Regions from separate parts of the Pseudoalteromonas sp. JC3 genome, predicted to be linked through region 2. Evidence: predicted binding sites of a transcription regulator. Region 2 holds the regulator's gene; the other holds the start of a gene.
What was found. The regulator sigma-54, encoded in region 2, starts transcription at its own class of promoters, with help from an activator protein. The targets are predictions, from matches to a motif close to GTTGGCACGNNNNTNGNNT.
Positions count from the first base shown of each region.

Region 1: QSH61_RS06175 (FimV/HubP family polar landmark protein) is a predicted target of sigma-54. The motif match lies at 2,980-2,998, and genes of this name have one in related genera.

Region 1 is NZ_CP127855.1:1,522,398-1,530,310, forward strand. It holds gene QSH61_RS06160 (DUF6419 family natural product biosynthesis protein) at 187-507, shown strand; gene QSH61_RS06165 (4-phosphoerythronate dehydrogenase) at 591-1,715, shown strand; gene QSH61_RS06170 (aspartate-semialdehyde dehydrogenase) at 1,753-2,769, shown strand; gene QSH61_RS06175 (FimV/HubP family polar landmark protein) at 3,059-7,913, shown strand, end outside.
Region 2 is NZ_CP127855.1:414,996-422,908, reverse strand. It holds gene QSH61_RS01775 (ATP-binding cassette domain-containing protein) at 1-216, opposite strand, end outside; gene QSH61_RS01770 (calcium/sodium antiporter) at 391-1,350, shown strand; gene QSH61_RS01765 (KpsF/GutQ family sugar-phosphate isomerase) at 1,360-2,331, shown strand; gene kdsC (3-deoxy-manno-octulosonate-8-phosphatase KdsC) at 2,331-2,882, shown strand; gene lptC (LPS export ABC transporter periplasmic protein LptC) at 2,879-3,433, shown strand; gene lptA (lipopolysaccharide transport periplasmic protein LptA) at 3,423-3,965, shown strand; gene lptB (LPS export ABC transporter ATP-binding protein) at 3,965-4,690, shown strand; gene QSH61_RS01740 (RNA polymerase factor sigma-54) at 4,737-6,236, shown strand; gene hpf (ribosome hibernation promoting factor) at 6,266-6,553, shown strand; gene ptsN (PTS IIA-like nitrogen regulatory protein PtsN) at 6,555-7,013, shown strand; gene rapZ (RNase adapter RapZ) at 7,006-7,872, shown strand; gene QSH61_RS01720 (HPr family phosphocarrier protein) at 7,873-7,913, shown strand, end outside.

The sequences.
Region 1 (7,913 bases), 1.1 Mb from region 2:
GATTTGCATTGAAATACACGCTAATGTTTCTACAATTGGGTTAAGCATAGCCACGAAATGGTGCTTTTAAGAATTGCTAAGGAGTAGCAAATGCAGTCCATTTTCTTGGTAGCTATGTGAGTTAGGATTTATCGCTACGACCTAGTGTAGCGGTTGATATTGCTGTCCATGTTAAGGAGAAACAAGATGCAGCAGAGTATTTTTTATCTAGTCACTATTTTGGCCTTTGCCGCGATGTTGTCGGCCTTTCACCTCTTTCCTGAAGCGGTAATTTTTAATGTTTTTAGCAGTTTGTTTGCCGCATTACTTGGCTACCGAGCTTATACCCGTTGGGCTTTATTATTGTGTTGTATTAACGTGTTGGCCATGACGTTTTGTCCTTTGCTTGATTCAGGTGGCTGGTTAAGTCTCAAGGGGGCGGTTGTTTTTGTATGCTGTGTGATGTTTTTTGCAATAGCGTTTGGTTGCAATAAAGCGGTGACACAAAATAAAAGGTTTTATTATTAGTCGCCTAGCTTGCCATGTTAAACTCGACTCAGGCGATGTGTTATCGCCTGAGTACTCGAGACAATAGGTGACAGGAAACCCGCATGCGAATATTAGCCGATCAAAATATGCCCTTAGTTGAGTCATTCTTCTGCGAAATTGGTGAGGTAACACGGTTTGATGGCCGTAACCTTCAACCTGACGAGCTAAAAAACGTCGATATTCTGTTGACTCGCTCAGTCACTAAGGTCAATGAGGCCCTGTTAGCACAAGCAGATAATCTGAAGTTTGTTGGGACTGCGACAATAGGGATTGATCATATTGATACCTCATTGTTGGCCAGCGCCAATATCTCGTTCAGCAGCGCACCAGGCTGTAATGCGATAGCTGTTGCCGAGTACGTGATAAGCGCTCTACTTGCATACGCACAAGAAACTTCCACGCCACTTCAAGATAAAACGATTGCCATCATTGGTGTTGGTAATATTGGCGCGTGTTTGGCATCAAAGCTTAAAGGGCTTGGTCTTACGATATTATTGTGTGACCCCGTAAGGCAGCAAGCGGGGACATTGGATTCACATGTAGCCTTAGATGAAGCCTTAGCGCGCGCGGATATCGTGACATTTCACGTTCCATTAGTTAAGCAAGGCCCGCATAAAACGGTTCATCTACTTGATGCACCGCGGATAGCGGCATTAAAGCCGGGTACGGTGATAATCAACGCAAGCCGTGGAGATGTTATCGATAATCAAGCGCTTTTGCGCGCTTTAGAGGGTGGGCAAGCGCTCGAGCTGATCTTAGACGTTTGGGAAAATGAGCCGAATATTTTGCAGCCATTATTGCAATATACTCGCTTTGCATCTGTACATATTGCTGGCCACACGCTAGAAGGCAAGGCACGAGGCACGCAAATGTTATACGAAGCCGTATGCCGAGAATTCGATTTACCAGCCAGCAAAACGATTAGTGATTTTCTTCCTAAGCCAAGTGTCACTGGCTGCCAATTGCAAAGCACAGCCAACGAGCAGGATATTATCAATTTAGCGCATCTTGTTTATGACATTCGTCGTGATGATGGCATCATGAGAAAACAGCTAAACACATTGGGCTTTGATACCTTGCGTAAAGCATATCCCGTGCGTCGAGAATTTAGTACAATTGCAGTCAATAATGACTCACCAATCAGTGAAAAGCTTTACCAACTTGGCTTTTCTGAGCACAAGAGTTAAGTGCTGTGGTTGGTATATTACAGAATGAGGAAAAATAATGTCGCAAAAATATAATGTTGCGGTACTTGGCGCAACAGGTCTTGTTGGCAAGCAAATTATCGAATTACTAGCAGAACGAAAGTTTCCTGTAGACACATTATACCCACTCGCGAGTAGCCGAAGCGCGGGTGAAGAGATTGACTTTATGGGTGAAAAAATCGAAGTTCTGGATGTTGAAGAGTTTGATTTTTCTAATGCCCATATCGGTTTGTTTTCAGCGGGTGGTTCCGTGTCGGAGAAATATGCACCAATCGCCGCTGACGCTGGCTGCATTGTGATAGATAACACCTCACATTTTAGATACGACTTTGATATTCCATTAGTAGTTCCTGAGGTGAATAAAGACAGTCTTGCCGATTTTAGAAATCGTAATATCATTGCTAACCCAAACTGCTCTACAATCCAAATGCTAGTGGCACTTAAACCAATTTATGATGCCTATGGCATTGACAGAATTAATGTCTCAACTTATCAAGCGGTATCTGGTGCAGGTAAAGAAGCGGTAGATGAGTTGGCTAAGCAAACTGCAAACTTAATGAATGCAAGACCGATGGAAAACGAAGTGTTTAGCAAACAAATCGCTTTTAATGTCATTCCTCAAATTGATGCGTTCCAAGAAAATGGTTACACCAAAGAAGAAATGAAGATGGTGTGGGAAACGCAAAAAATCTTGGGCGACTCAAGTGTTTTGGTTAACCCGACTGCGGTTCGCGTTCCTGTGTTTTTTGGTCATGCTGAAGCCATTCATCTTGAAACGCGCATGCCTTATGATCTTGAACATGTTAAGCAGTTACTTGCTGATGCGCCGGGTGTTGAACTAATTGAAGACGAAAACGACTACCCAACACCGGTAAGTGATGCAAGTGGTAACGATACCGTTTATGTGGGTCGTGTAAGGCAAGATATTTCACACCCATTGGGCTTAAACTTATGGGTGGTATCAGACAACACCAGAAAAGGTGCAGCAACAAATAGCATTCAAATAGCAGAAGCCCTTATAGAAAGCTATCTATAGGTACCCTTTGATATCGCAAAGTAAGCAAAGTTTTGCTTACTTCTCTGCACTATGACGGCAAACTTCTGCCAAGAAGTTTGCCGTTAAGTCAAATACTTGACTATTCTTCACCTATATCAGCTATTCCAAAATCAGTAAAAAGCATTATAACCATGTTAACTTTCAATACGTTGCAATGGATATTCCAACATATCTGGTTTATAGTTTGCATTTGGAATAGAGCTTGCTTCAAAGCCATAATAATAAAACGTCGTTTAACGGGTGTTAAACATTTGAGTAAAGGATCGGCATGCGCGGTTTAGCCTTATTTAGTATCTTTGTATTCGCACTGATTGCCACACCAGTATATACCCAAGAGGGGGTAGTGCTAAAAGGCCCTAAAGGGGTTGATTATGGGGCTCAAGGTCGGTCAATAGGGCCTATCAGACCCACGGATACATTGTGGCGTATAGCACAAAAAGTGCGACCAGATGACTCGGTCACCATTTATCAGGTGATGAAGGCGCTTTATGATAAAAATCCTAATTCATTTCTAGATAAAAACCTCAACCATATGCAGGATGGGGCGTATTTACGTATTCCTACAATCAATGAAATTCGTAGTGTTAACCCTGAGTTGGCAAAGCAAAAGTCGGATCAAGATGACAAACTTTGGGAAATGAAGCGTAAGGGATTATTGAACCCAAATGCAATAAACGAAGCTGAAAAAAAGGTTACACAAGCTCGCAAAGTCGATGTTGAAGAAGCAAAAAAAGACCTGACTAATCAACTGCGCTCTTTAAAGATGGAACAGGACATGAGGCTGATGGACTTACAAAAAGAGTTCAAGTCCTCGGTGCGTAATGTTGAAGAAATCCTATCCGAAAACAATAAGTTAAAGCAACAGCTCGGCGCTATTTCTACCGAGCTTCAAACGGTTCGTACTCAGCTTGGAAAAGACAGCGAAATCCAACAACAGCTAAAGGCTGTTATCGACTTGCAAAATGAAATGATTGATCAGCAAGCCGCTCAAGCAAAAGCGCAAGAAAGTAGCGAGTTAAGCGCATTTTTTAGCTCGCCAGCTGGCATTGCATTACTTGCTACATTGCCAGCACTACTGGCAATTGCTGGATTCGTTATGTTCCTACGCCGGAGAAAGCAATCTCAGACGTCAACAGATGATGACGATTTTCTTCCGCAAACACCATCCGTGGCTGCAGGCGCTGCGGCGGGAGCTGCAACCGCTGCGACTGCATTTGACCCTGAGCCAGACCCACTTGATATCGGAATGGGCGACGATGAAGATGCACTGGGCGCAAGCGTTCAGTTAGATGACGATATCTTACCTGAAGACGATGAAATTACCTTTGACTCACTTGATGACGACTTCGATGAAGGAAGTGATACGTTAGATCAAGACGAACTGGATAGCTTACTAAACGAAGATATTTCGTTTGGTGATGATCACGACGAAGACTTTATGCAACAGAGCTTCGAGGAGGCTGATGATGAAGTTTCGCTCGATGTTGATGATAGCAAAGATATTTTAAGTGACAGCGATCTAGATGATTTGTTCAACGAGTCTCAAGACGAAGAAATTGATGTTAGCGATGATGCGCTTGCTGCCCTGAGCGAGGAACTTGCTGATGAGCAAGCGGATGCTGTTGCAAACGACGATGATATCGATTCAATTCTGGACGGGGCGCTAGATGAAGAGCCCGAATTTAGCGGTAACTTTGATAGTGAGAGTTTAGTCGATGCTGATGATATCGATGCACTACTTGATGCTTCTCAAGATGCTGACGATGATGCACTGCCTGATTTTGAGGAACCAAGTAGTGAGCTTGCGGGTGATGATATTGATGCTCTATTAAATGAAGTTCAAGACGATGCGTTAGCTGAAATTAACGAAGAGCCAGATACGCTTGATGGTGATGATATCGATGCTTTATTGGATGAAGCACAGGAAGATACGTTGCCAGAATTAGAAGAAGAGTCAGATGCTCTCGCTGGTGATGATATCGATGCTTTATTGGATGAAGCGCAAGAAGATACGTTGCCAGAATTAGAAGAAGAGTCTGACGATCTAGCTGGTGATGATATTGATGCTTTATTGGATGAAGCGCAAGAAGATACGTTGCCGGAATTAGAAGAAGAGTCCGATGATCTCGCTGGTGATGATATCGATGCTTTATTGGATGAAGCACAGGAAGATACGTTGCCAGAATTAGAAGAAGAGTCAGATGCTCTCGCTGGTGATGATATTGATGCTTTATTGGATGAAGCACAAGAGGATACATTACCTGAACTGGAAGAAGAGTCCGATGATCTCGCTGGTGATGATATCGATGCTTTATTGGATGAAGCACAAGAAGATACGTTGCCGGAATTAGAAGAAGAGTCTGACGATCTAGCTGGTGATGAACTCGATGCTTTATTGGATGAAGCACAGGAAGATACGTTGCCGGAATTAGAAGAAGAGTCCGATGATCTCGCTGGTGATGAACTCGATGCTTTATTGGATGAAGCACAGGAAGATACGTTGCCGGAATTAGAAGAAGAGTCCGATGATCTCGCTGGTGATGAACTCGATGCTTTATTAGATGAAGTACAGGAAGAGCCGTTACCTGAACTGGAAGAAGAGTCCGATGAACTCGATGCTTTATTGGATGAAGCACAAGAAGATACGCTGCCGGAATTAGAAGAAGAGTCAGATGCTCTCGCTGGTGATGATATCGATGCTTTATTGGATGAAGCACAGGAAGAGCTGTTACCTGAACTGGAAGAAGAATCCGATGAACAGGCCGACGATGAACTCGATGCTTTATTAGATGAAGTACAAGAAGATACGTTGCCGGAATTAGAAGAAGAGTCAGATGATCTCGCTGGTGATGATATCGATGCTTTATTGGATGAAGCACAGGAAGAGCTGTTACCCGAACTGGAAGATGAATCTGATGAACTGGCCGACGTTGAACTCGATACATTAGTTGAAGAAACACCAGAAGAAGCTTTGCCAGAGCTGGAAGAAGAATCTGATGAACTGGCCGACGACGATCTCGATGCATTAGTTGACGAAACACCAGAAGAAGCTTTGCCAGAGCTGGAAGAAGAATCCGATGAACTGGCCGACGACGATCTCGATGCATTAGTTGACGAAACACCAGAAGATGGTTTGCCAGAGCTGGAAGAAGAATCTGATGAGCTGGCCGACGACGATCTCGATGCATTAGTTGACGAAACACCAGAAGATGGTTTGCCAGAGCTGGAAGATGAATCTGATGAACTGGCCGACGTTGAACTCGATACATTAGTTGACGAAACGGCAGAAGAAGCTTTGCCGGAGCTGGAAGAAGAATCCGATGAACTGGCCGACGACGATCTCGATACATTAGTTGACGAAACGGCAGAAGATGGTTTGCCAGAGCTGGAAGAAGAATCTGATGAACTGGCCGACGACGATCTCGATGCATTAGTTGACGAAACGGCAGAAGAAGCTTTGCCGGAGCTTGAAGAGGAAGTTGGTGAGCCAGCAGATAACGAGCTTGATGGTTTATTAGATGAAGCACCAGAAGATGCTTTACCAAAGCTGGAAGAGGTATCTGACGAGCGTGAACTAGGATCTGAACAGCTTTTAGCAGAGTCTGAGCAAACGGAGTCAGGACACTTGTCTGGTATGTTGGATGAAGAGGATGCTATTCCGGAATCATCTGAAGAACTGATGGAAGATACATTGCAGTCCGATCTAGCCAATGAAGCAGATTTTAGTGATGAGAATGTTCAAGCTGACGAAGACAGTGAATTTGAAGATCCTGACTTAAAAAGTGTTGATGAGCTATTACAGGAGCTTCAAGCCGAAGAACAGTTTGAGTTGGATGCTGAACTTGAAGACGATTTTTCGGATGAAGAAGTTGAAATTGAGCTGGGAGATGATCCACTTAATGACGAAGTGGATTTACTGGCAGAAGAAGAGTTTCTTGACGAAGAAGATCTGCAACCAAGCGCAGAGCTAGAGAGTTACCCTGAGCTGGAACTTGGCGAAGAACTTGAAACTACTGACTCGCAAAGCGAAACCGAAAAAGCATTATCAGAAGCATTATCCAATGACGCTCAATTTGATATAGAGGACGGGCTTGATGACGATCTTCTCGACGATGAAATCTCTGGCTTTGATGAAGATGATTTGCCTGAATTTAGTGCGGATTTCGACGAAGATACCTTGCTTGAAAACGAACCTGAAGCACCAGTCGAAGCAGCAGAAAGTGATACGCTTGAGTCTGAACCTGAACTGGAAGTTGAAGACGAGCTGCCGGAGTTAAACGCAGATTTTGACGAAGAAACCTTGCTTGAAGATGAGCCTGAAGCACCAGTCGAAGCTGCAGAAATTAATACGCTTGAGTCTGAACCTGAACTGGAAGTTGAAGACGAGCTGCCGGAGTTAACTGTAGATTTTGACCAAGAAACCTTGCTTGAAGACGAACCTGAAGCACCAGTCGAAGCAGCAGAAAGTGATACGCTTGAGTCTGAACCTGAACCTGAACCTGAACTGGAAGTCGAAGACGAGCTGCCAGAATTAAACGCAGATTTTGATGAAGAGGCTTTGCTTGAAGACGAATCTGAAGCGCCGCTCGACGAAGCTGAAAGTGATACGCTTGAGTCTGAACCTGAACTGGAAGTTGAAGACGAGCTGCCAGAGTTAACTGCAGATTTTGACGAAGAAACCTTGCTTGAAGATGAGCCTGAAGCACCAGTCGAAGCTGCAGAAAGTAATACGCTTGAGTCTGAACCTGAACTGGAAGTTGAAGACGAGCTGCCGGAGTTAAACGCAGATTTTGACGAAGAAACCTTGCTTGAAGACGAACCTGAAGCACCAGTCGAAGCAGCAGAAAGTGATACGCTTGAGTCTGAACCTGAACTGGAAGTTGAAGACGAGCTGCCAGAGTTAACTGCAGATTTTGACGAAGAAACCTTGCTTGAAGACGAACCTGAAGCGCCAATCGAAGCAGCAGAAAGTGACACGTTTGAGTCTGAACCTGAACTTGAAATCGAAGATGATCTGCCAGAATTAAACGCAGATTTTGACGAAGAGACCTTGCTTGAAGACGAACCTGAAGCACCGGTCGAAGCAGCAGAAAGTGATACGCTTGAGTCTGAACCTGAACTTG
Region 2 (7,913 bases):
CATGTTAGGGATACTGTTTCCAGCAAAAAGAATATCACCGCTATCAGGCTTAAGCTGACCACCGATTAAACGCAGCATGGTGGTTTTACCAATGCCGCTCGGCCCCATTATTGCGGTAATTTTGCCTTTTGGTACGGAAAAGCTCATGTTTTTGTAGATGATCCTTTCACCCCGAGAGAAGGTTACATCCTTGATTTCTACAATTGACTGCGACAAGTCGCTCTCCAGATCCAGACTATATTCATCCAAGTATGATACTTTTTTTTCAAACAAGATGGAAAATCGTTTTGGTAAAATTTTGTAAGTAGTGAAATGTAACGGTTTGCTTATACTTTCCAGAGCGCTTTTGGTAGTATCTATCGAAATTTTAATCCTATTGGCTAGAGGTTCATGGTTTTATCGTTTGTTATTCTCATTCTTGGCTTTATTGCACTGGTTTGGAGTGCTGACCGCTTTGTTTTTGGTGCGGCCGCTCTTGCACGAAACTTTGGTGTACCAACATTAATTGTTGGTTTAACTATCGTGGCCATGGGTTCTTCAGCACCAGAAATGATGGTTGCTGCGCAAGCCGCTCTTGCAGATAAAACAGACACCGCCGTGGGCAATGCCATAGGTTCTAACATCGCCAATATCTTACTCGTTTTGGGTCTCACCGCGTTATTAAGGCCACTCTCCGTTGGCTCTGGTATTTTGCGCCGCGAAATGCCGCTGTTAGTCGTCGTTTCATTGGCAGCTTGGTATATCGTTAGTGATAACCACTTTAGTTTCGTAGAAGGTGTTTTGTTATTAGTCGGTTTCGCCGCTTTTCTTCTTGCACTTATCATTATCACCAAGCGTGGTGGTGGAGATAATGATGACCCATTTGTCAGTGAAGCCTGTGAAGAAGTGCCAAATAATATTCCAACTCAAAAAGCTGTTTTCTGGTTAATCGTGGGTATGATTTTACTGCCTATTAGCGCGGACTATCTCGTTGGCGCTGCGGTTGATATCGCCAAATATTTTGGCATGAGTGACCTGCTAATAGGATTAACCATTATCGCCGTTGGTACTAGTTTACCCGAGCTTGCTGCTTGTGTTGCTGGTGTACTAAAGAAGGAGGACGATCTAGCGCTTGGCAATATTATTGGTTCGAACATCTTTAATATATTGGCCGTGCTATCCATTGCTGGGATCATTAACCCATCCGTCCTCGACGCCAATATTGCGTCACGTGATATATTTATTATGCTTGGCGCGACACTGCTGCTTATCCTAATGAGCCTCAGCTTAACAGGTCAGCGCCGCATCAACCGCTTGGAAGGTGGCATACTTGTCGCAAGCTTCGTCGGTTATATTTACTACATCATTTAAGGAAGCCTTGTGACAACGAACCCATTTATTGATTCTGCAAATCAAGTTTTTGCTACCGAACTTGCAGCAATAGAAGAAGTGCAACAGTTTGTTGATCAGCAATTTGTAAAAGCCTGTGAAATTATGTTTGGCTGTCAAGGTCGCATCATCGTGATTGGCATGGGTAAGTCCGGCCACATCGGTAACAAAATCGCAGCGACACTCGCAAGTACTGGCAGCCCCGCATTTTTTGTTCATCCAGGTGAAGCAAGTCACGGCGACTTAGGTATGATCACCAAAGATGATGTGGTACTGATGATCTCCAACTCAGGGGAAACCCAAGAGGTGATCTCAATCCTACCTGTAATTAAGCGCTTAGGGGCCCCCGTTATTTCCATGACAGGCAACCCAAGCTCTACGATGGCTCGTAATGCGACGGTTCACCTTTGTGTTAAAGTATCAAAAGAAGCCTGTCCATTAGGACTTGCACCCACGGCAAGCACCACAGCTACGCTAGTGATGGGTGATGCGCTCGCGGTTGCGCTACTTGAAGCCAGAGGCTTTACGGCTGATGATTTTGCACTTTCCCACCCTGGTGGTAGTTTGGGAAGACGTCTACTGCTAACCGTTGCTGATGTCATGCATCAAGGGGATGCAATCCCTATGGTCAATAGTCACTGCACAGTCAAAGAAGCTTTATTTGAAATGTCCGCAAAAAGTTTAGGTATGACGGCAATCGTAGATGAAAGCTCGCAATTGCAAGGTATTTTTACCGATGGTGACTTGCGCCGTATTATCGAACAAAAGGTCGATATTCACACCACCCCAATCACGCAAGTGATGACGGCTAAAAGTACGACGGCACGCGCCGATATGCTCGCAGCTGAGGTACTCAATATTATGGAAACCAAACGGATTAACGGCTTGATTGTGGTGAACGAAAACAACATTCCGGTTGGCGCCTTGAATACGCAAGATTTACTTAGAGCGGGGGTGCTGTAATGCAATTTGAAGATTTATATCAGACGATTTCAACTGAAGCTTGGGAAAAAGCAAAACAAATCAAATTATTAATTTGCGATATTGATGGCGTATTCTCAGATGGCCGTATATACCTTGGTAACAATGGTGAAGAACTGAAAGCATTTAATACCAAAGACGGGTTTGGTATTAAGGCCTTGATTGATAGTGGTATCGAAGTCGCCGTTATCACAGGTAGACATTCACAAATAGTTCAGCAACGCATGACTAGTTTAAATGTAACTTATATTTACCAAGGTCAAGAAAACAAGTTAGTGGCATATGATGAACTGAAGACTAAGCTCAATCTTAATGATGACGAAATTGCATATATTGGTGATGATGGCCCAGATCTACCCGTAATGGAACGAGTTGGTTTTGCCGTTGCCGTCAATGATGCACATCCTCTTGTTAAACATATCGCCCATTACACGACCTTGATGCCAGGTGGCTTTGGTGCCGTGAGAGAACTAACTGATCTTCTAATGCTCAGCCAAAATCACTTATTGACTTCCAAAGGATCAAGTACATGACCGTATTGCGTGTCATCTTACTCATTGTTTTCGCTTCTTTAATGGTATGGATGTGGTCGCCCATGTTTAATCCATCAGAGGCGGATCCAGCAAAAGAAGATGAACCGTTAGCTAAACCCGATTATGTTGCAACCACGCTTCAGCAAACGACCTATAGTGAAAATGGCTTATTAAACTATCAGGTAACTGCTGATAAGATGGAGTTGTATCAAGATCTTGGCTTTAGTCACTTTGAAAAGCCCATTTTCACCTTATATAACGGTGAACAGAATTGGCAAATAAGCGCATTAGAAGCAACCCTATACGAAAACAACACCTTGATATTAGAGGGCAATGTGTTGGCAAAGAATTTAACGCCTAACGCCATGATCACGGATATCAATGCCGATAATGTAAGAGTTGAAATTAAGCAAAAATTGATGAAGTCGGAACACCCTGTCGTTATCAACGGTCCTAGTCTTAGGATCACAGGTAAAGGACTGCATGCGGATCTACAAAAGCAAGTGATCGAACTCATCAACCACACAAAGACAATTTATTATGACCAGTAAAATCATTAACAAACTAGTTTTCATCGGCTTGCTTGCAAGTTCTACTCTAGCAATTGCTGCAGAACAAAATGAAGTCATTATTGATGCTGGCCGTCAGCAAGCTCAACTGCAAAGCAACATCGGTATTTTTGAACAGAATGTTGTTATTATTCATGGCAACAGAAAGATAAATGCCGATCGCCTAGAGGTCCACCGTCGCGCGGAACTTGGCATTAACAAGCAACTGCTTGTGGCAACTGGCAGCCCTGCCACTTTTAGCGAACGTCAACCCGATGGCAACTTGCTAGAAGCCAAAGCAAATGAAATCCGTTACGACGTAGCGAAGGGAACCCTAGTGATTTCTGGTGATGCTGAAATCAATCAAACTGGGCAAAAAATCAATGCTCAAGTCATCACCTATGACATTGAAAAGCAATTGATCAGCGCTGAGCGCTCAGACCAAGAAGACTCTCGAGTAAGAACCATCCTTGTTCCTGTTGATGACAAAAAAGACGCTAAAGAGAAAAAAGCGCAGGAAGAAGGTAACAATTAATGAGCGAGCTCAAAGCAACTGGTCTAGCAAAGAGTTATAAAGGTCGTCAGGTCGTCAAAAATGTTGGTTTAAGTGTTCAGGCTGGCAGTATTGTAGGCTTATTAGGACCAAATGGTGCAGGTAAAACCACTACGTTCTACATGATTGTAGGGTTAGTACCAAGCGACAAAGGCTATATTCAGATTGATGACGAAGATATCACTTTGTTACCGATGCACAGCCGTGCACGACTTGGTATTGGCTATCTACCGCAAGAGTCTTCAATCTTTAGAAAACTCACGGTCTATCAAAATTTGATGGCGATTTTAGAAACTCGAAAAGACTTATCTAAAGTTGAAAGAGAAGCTGAACTAAACGAGTTACTGGATGAGTTTAATATTCAACACATTCGCGACTCACAGGGCATGGCATTGTCGGGAGGCGAAAGAAGACGAGTCGAAATTGCTCGCGCTTTAGCCGCAAACCCTAAGTTTATCCTGTTAGATGAACCTTTTGCTGGTGTTGATCCTATTTCGGTGTTAGATATAAAGACAATCATAGAGCACCTAAAAAACCGTGGTATCGGTGTGCTTATCACCGATCATAACGTTAGAGAAACACTGGACGTATGTGAAAAGGCCTACATCGTTTCACATGGTGAGTTAATCGCTGCAGGCACGCCAGAACATGTTTTGGCAGATCAAACCGTAAGAGATGTCTACCTAGGCGAACAATTCAAGCTATAGTTAAGACGTAGTATTAATAACTGTTAAAAAGGATTGTTAGAGATACATGAGGCAATCATTACAGCTGCGCATGGGGCAGCAACTTACAATGACTCCGCAACTGCAACAAGCCATTCGCTTGCTGCAGCTTAGTACATTGGATCTGCAACAAGAAATACAAGAAGCATTAGACAGCAATCCATTGTTGGAAGTGGAAGAAGGTGATAATACTGACGGCGAAAACGCTGACCAACACAGCCAAGAAAAGAGCCGTGCTGACGACAATCAAGATTCAGCCGATGAAACGCAGGTTAGTGACTATGAGATAGACTCAGATACCGCCATGAGCAAAGACACTGTGAGCGATGACCTTGCCATGGATGTCACTTGGGACGAGTATATGAGTGCAGCGCCTGCTGCAAGCTCAGGTCCACTTCCCGATGACGATAATGTTTATCAAGGGGAAACCTCTGAATCTCTCCACGATTATCTCATGTGGCAACTCGAACTGACACCATTTAGTCCAACAGATAGAGCTATTGCGATTGCGATTATTGAAGCGGTCGACCTGTCAGGCATTCTAACACTGTCTTGCGAAGACATTTTAGAAAGCATTAATGACGAGAATAGCGAAGAGCCTATTGAGCTAGATGAAGTCGAAGCCGTACTCAAACGCATTCAGCTTTTTGACCCTGTCGGTATCGCAGCGCGTAGTTTACAAGAATGCTTATGCATTCAGCTCAACCAATTCGCCCCAGATACCCCATGGATTGCCGAAACAAAAATGATCCTGACAGAGCATATCGACTTGCTTGCCAGCCGTGACTATCGAACTTTGGCTAAGAAAACGCGCCTTAAAGAAGCCGATCTCAAAGAGGTCATGACGTTAATACATAGCCTTAACCCAAAGCCTGCGGCAAGCATTATTCATGAAGAGCCTGAATATGTGATCCCTGACGTATCGGTGAAAAAAGTAAAAGGTCGTTGGGTCGTAGAGCTAAATCCTGATGCTATGCCTAAAATAAGAGTAAATGACCATTACGCTGCGATGTCTAGAACGGCGAAATCCAGTACGGATAGTCAGTTTATTCGCTCACATTTACAAGAAGCAAAGTGGTTTATTAAAAGCTTAGAAAGCCGAAATGATACTTTATTAAAAGTTACCAATTGCATTGTGCAACAACAACAGGCATTCTTTGAACATGGCCCCGAAGCAATGCGCCCTATGGTGCTAAATGATGTTGCTGAAATGGTTGAGATGCATGAGTCCACAATTTCCCGTGTGACAACACAAAAATACATGCATACACCTCGGGGAATATTTGAGCTGAAGTATTTCTTCTCTAGCCATGTAAGTACGGAAAATGGAGGTGAGTGCTCTTCTACAGCAATTAGAGCACTTATCAAAAAGCTGATAGCTGCAGAGAATACCGCGAAGCCATTGAGTGACAGCAAAATTGCAGATATCTTAGCTGAGCAAGGAATTAAGGTAGCGAGACGTACGATTGCAAAATATCGTGAATCCCTAGCCATTCCACCGTCAAATCAGCGTAAAAGCTTGATATAAGACGTAAAACCCAAGAAGGAAAAATGCTTATGCAACTAAATCTAACTGGTCGCCATGTAGAAATTACTGACTCATTAAGAGACTATGTCACCAACAAGTTTGCGAAGCTAGAAAGGCACTTTGATCATATCAATAATGTGCATGTGATCCTTGATGTCGAGAAACTAGTACAAAAAGCAGAAGCAACATTACACGTAAACGGCGGCGAGCTATTTGCATCAACAGAGCATCAAGATATGTATGCCGCAATTGATGGCCTTATCGACAAGCTAGATCGTCAAGTTATTAAACACAAAGAGAAGCTCACTCGACACTAAGATGAAATTAAGTGAATTAGTGAACAAGGACTGCAGTAAAGCTGCGGTCCTTTTTAATAGCAAAAAACGTATTTTAGAATACATCAGCGAACTGGCTCATAGCCAAATTCCAAATACCAGTCAGCATGCTATCTTGGACGCCTTAATGGCGCGAGAGAAATTAGGCAGCACAGGGATCGGTAAAGGCATTGCCATTCCCCATGGTCGACTTGAAGGTTTGGATAAAATCCTTGCAATGGTGCTTGTCAGCGAGCAAGGGATCCAGTTTGAAGCCATAGATAAGCAGCCTGTCGATATTTTTGTCGCGTTCATCGTACCTGAAGGTGATAATCAACAACACCTGAAGACCTTAGCGGCGATTGCTGATACACTCAAAGACAAGTCTTTTTGCAAAATGCTTAGGCAAGCAAAAAGTGATGATGAGTTATATGCAGTGATCCAAGGTGAACTTGATGAGTGATGAAGAAAAAGGACTCGAGCTTATCATTATCAGTGGCCGCTCAGGCTCTGGTAAATCTGTAGCGCTTCGAGTATTGGAAGACTTAGGCTACTATTGTGTGGATAACATTCCAGTCAATTTGCTGCCGTCTTTAGTCCGCAGTGTTTCGGACAATTATAATAAAATTGCAGTCAGTATTGATGTTAGAAACTTACCTAAAGAACAGGACGAGTTTAATGACATTCTTGAATACTTACCAGGCTTTGCCAAACCTACCCTGTTTTATTTAGACAGTGACGATCAAACCCTGATAAAGCGCTTCTCAGAAACACGACGTTTGCACCCTCTTTCACTGCATAATCTTCCATTAGATGTTGCGATAAAGAAAGAACGGGAATTGTTAGACGTGCTGATCACTCGCGCCGATTTTCTCATTGATACTACAGGCCTGAGCGTTCATCAACTTGCAGAAGATATCCGCGAAAAAATCTTAGGTAAAAAAGACAAACAACTCATTATTACCTTTGAATCTTTCGGCTTTAAACACGGCATCCCAAAACAAGCGGATTACGTTTTTGATGCGCGCTTTTTACCCAACCCACATTGGGAGCCTGAGCTTAAGCCGCTAACTGGCTTAGATCAGCCAGTTAAAGACTATTTGTCGAGTCACAGCATCGTGCAAAAGTTTACTTGGCAGATCCAAACCTTCGTACAAACTTGGTTACCACACTTAGAGCGTAACAATCGCAGTTATCTAACGATCGCAATAGGATGTACAGGTGGGCAACATCGCTCGGTATACTTAGCGCAAACCATTGGTGAACGTTTTGCTAAAACCCATCCCAACGTCAAAATTCGTCACCGAGAGCAAGAGGGTTAAATGTTAGAAGATACGTTTTTAATCCAAAACAAACTCGGCCT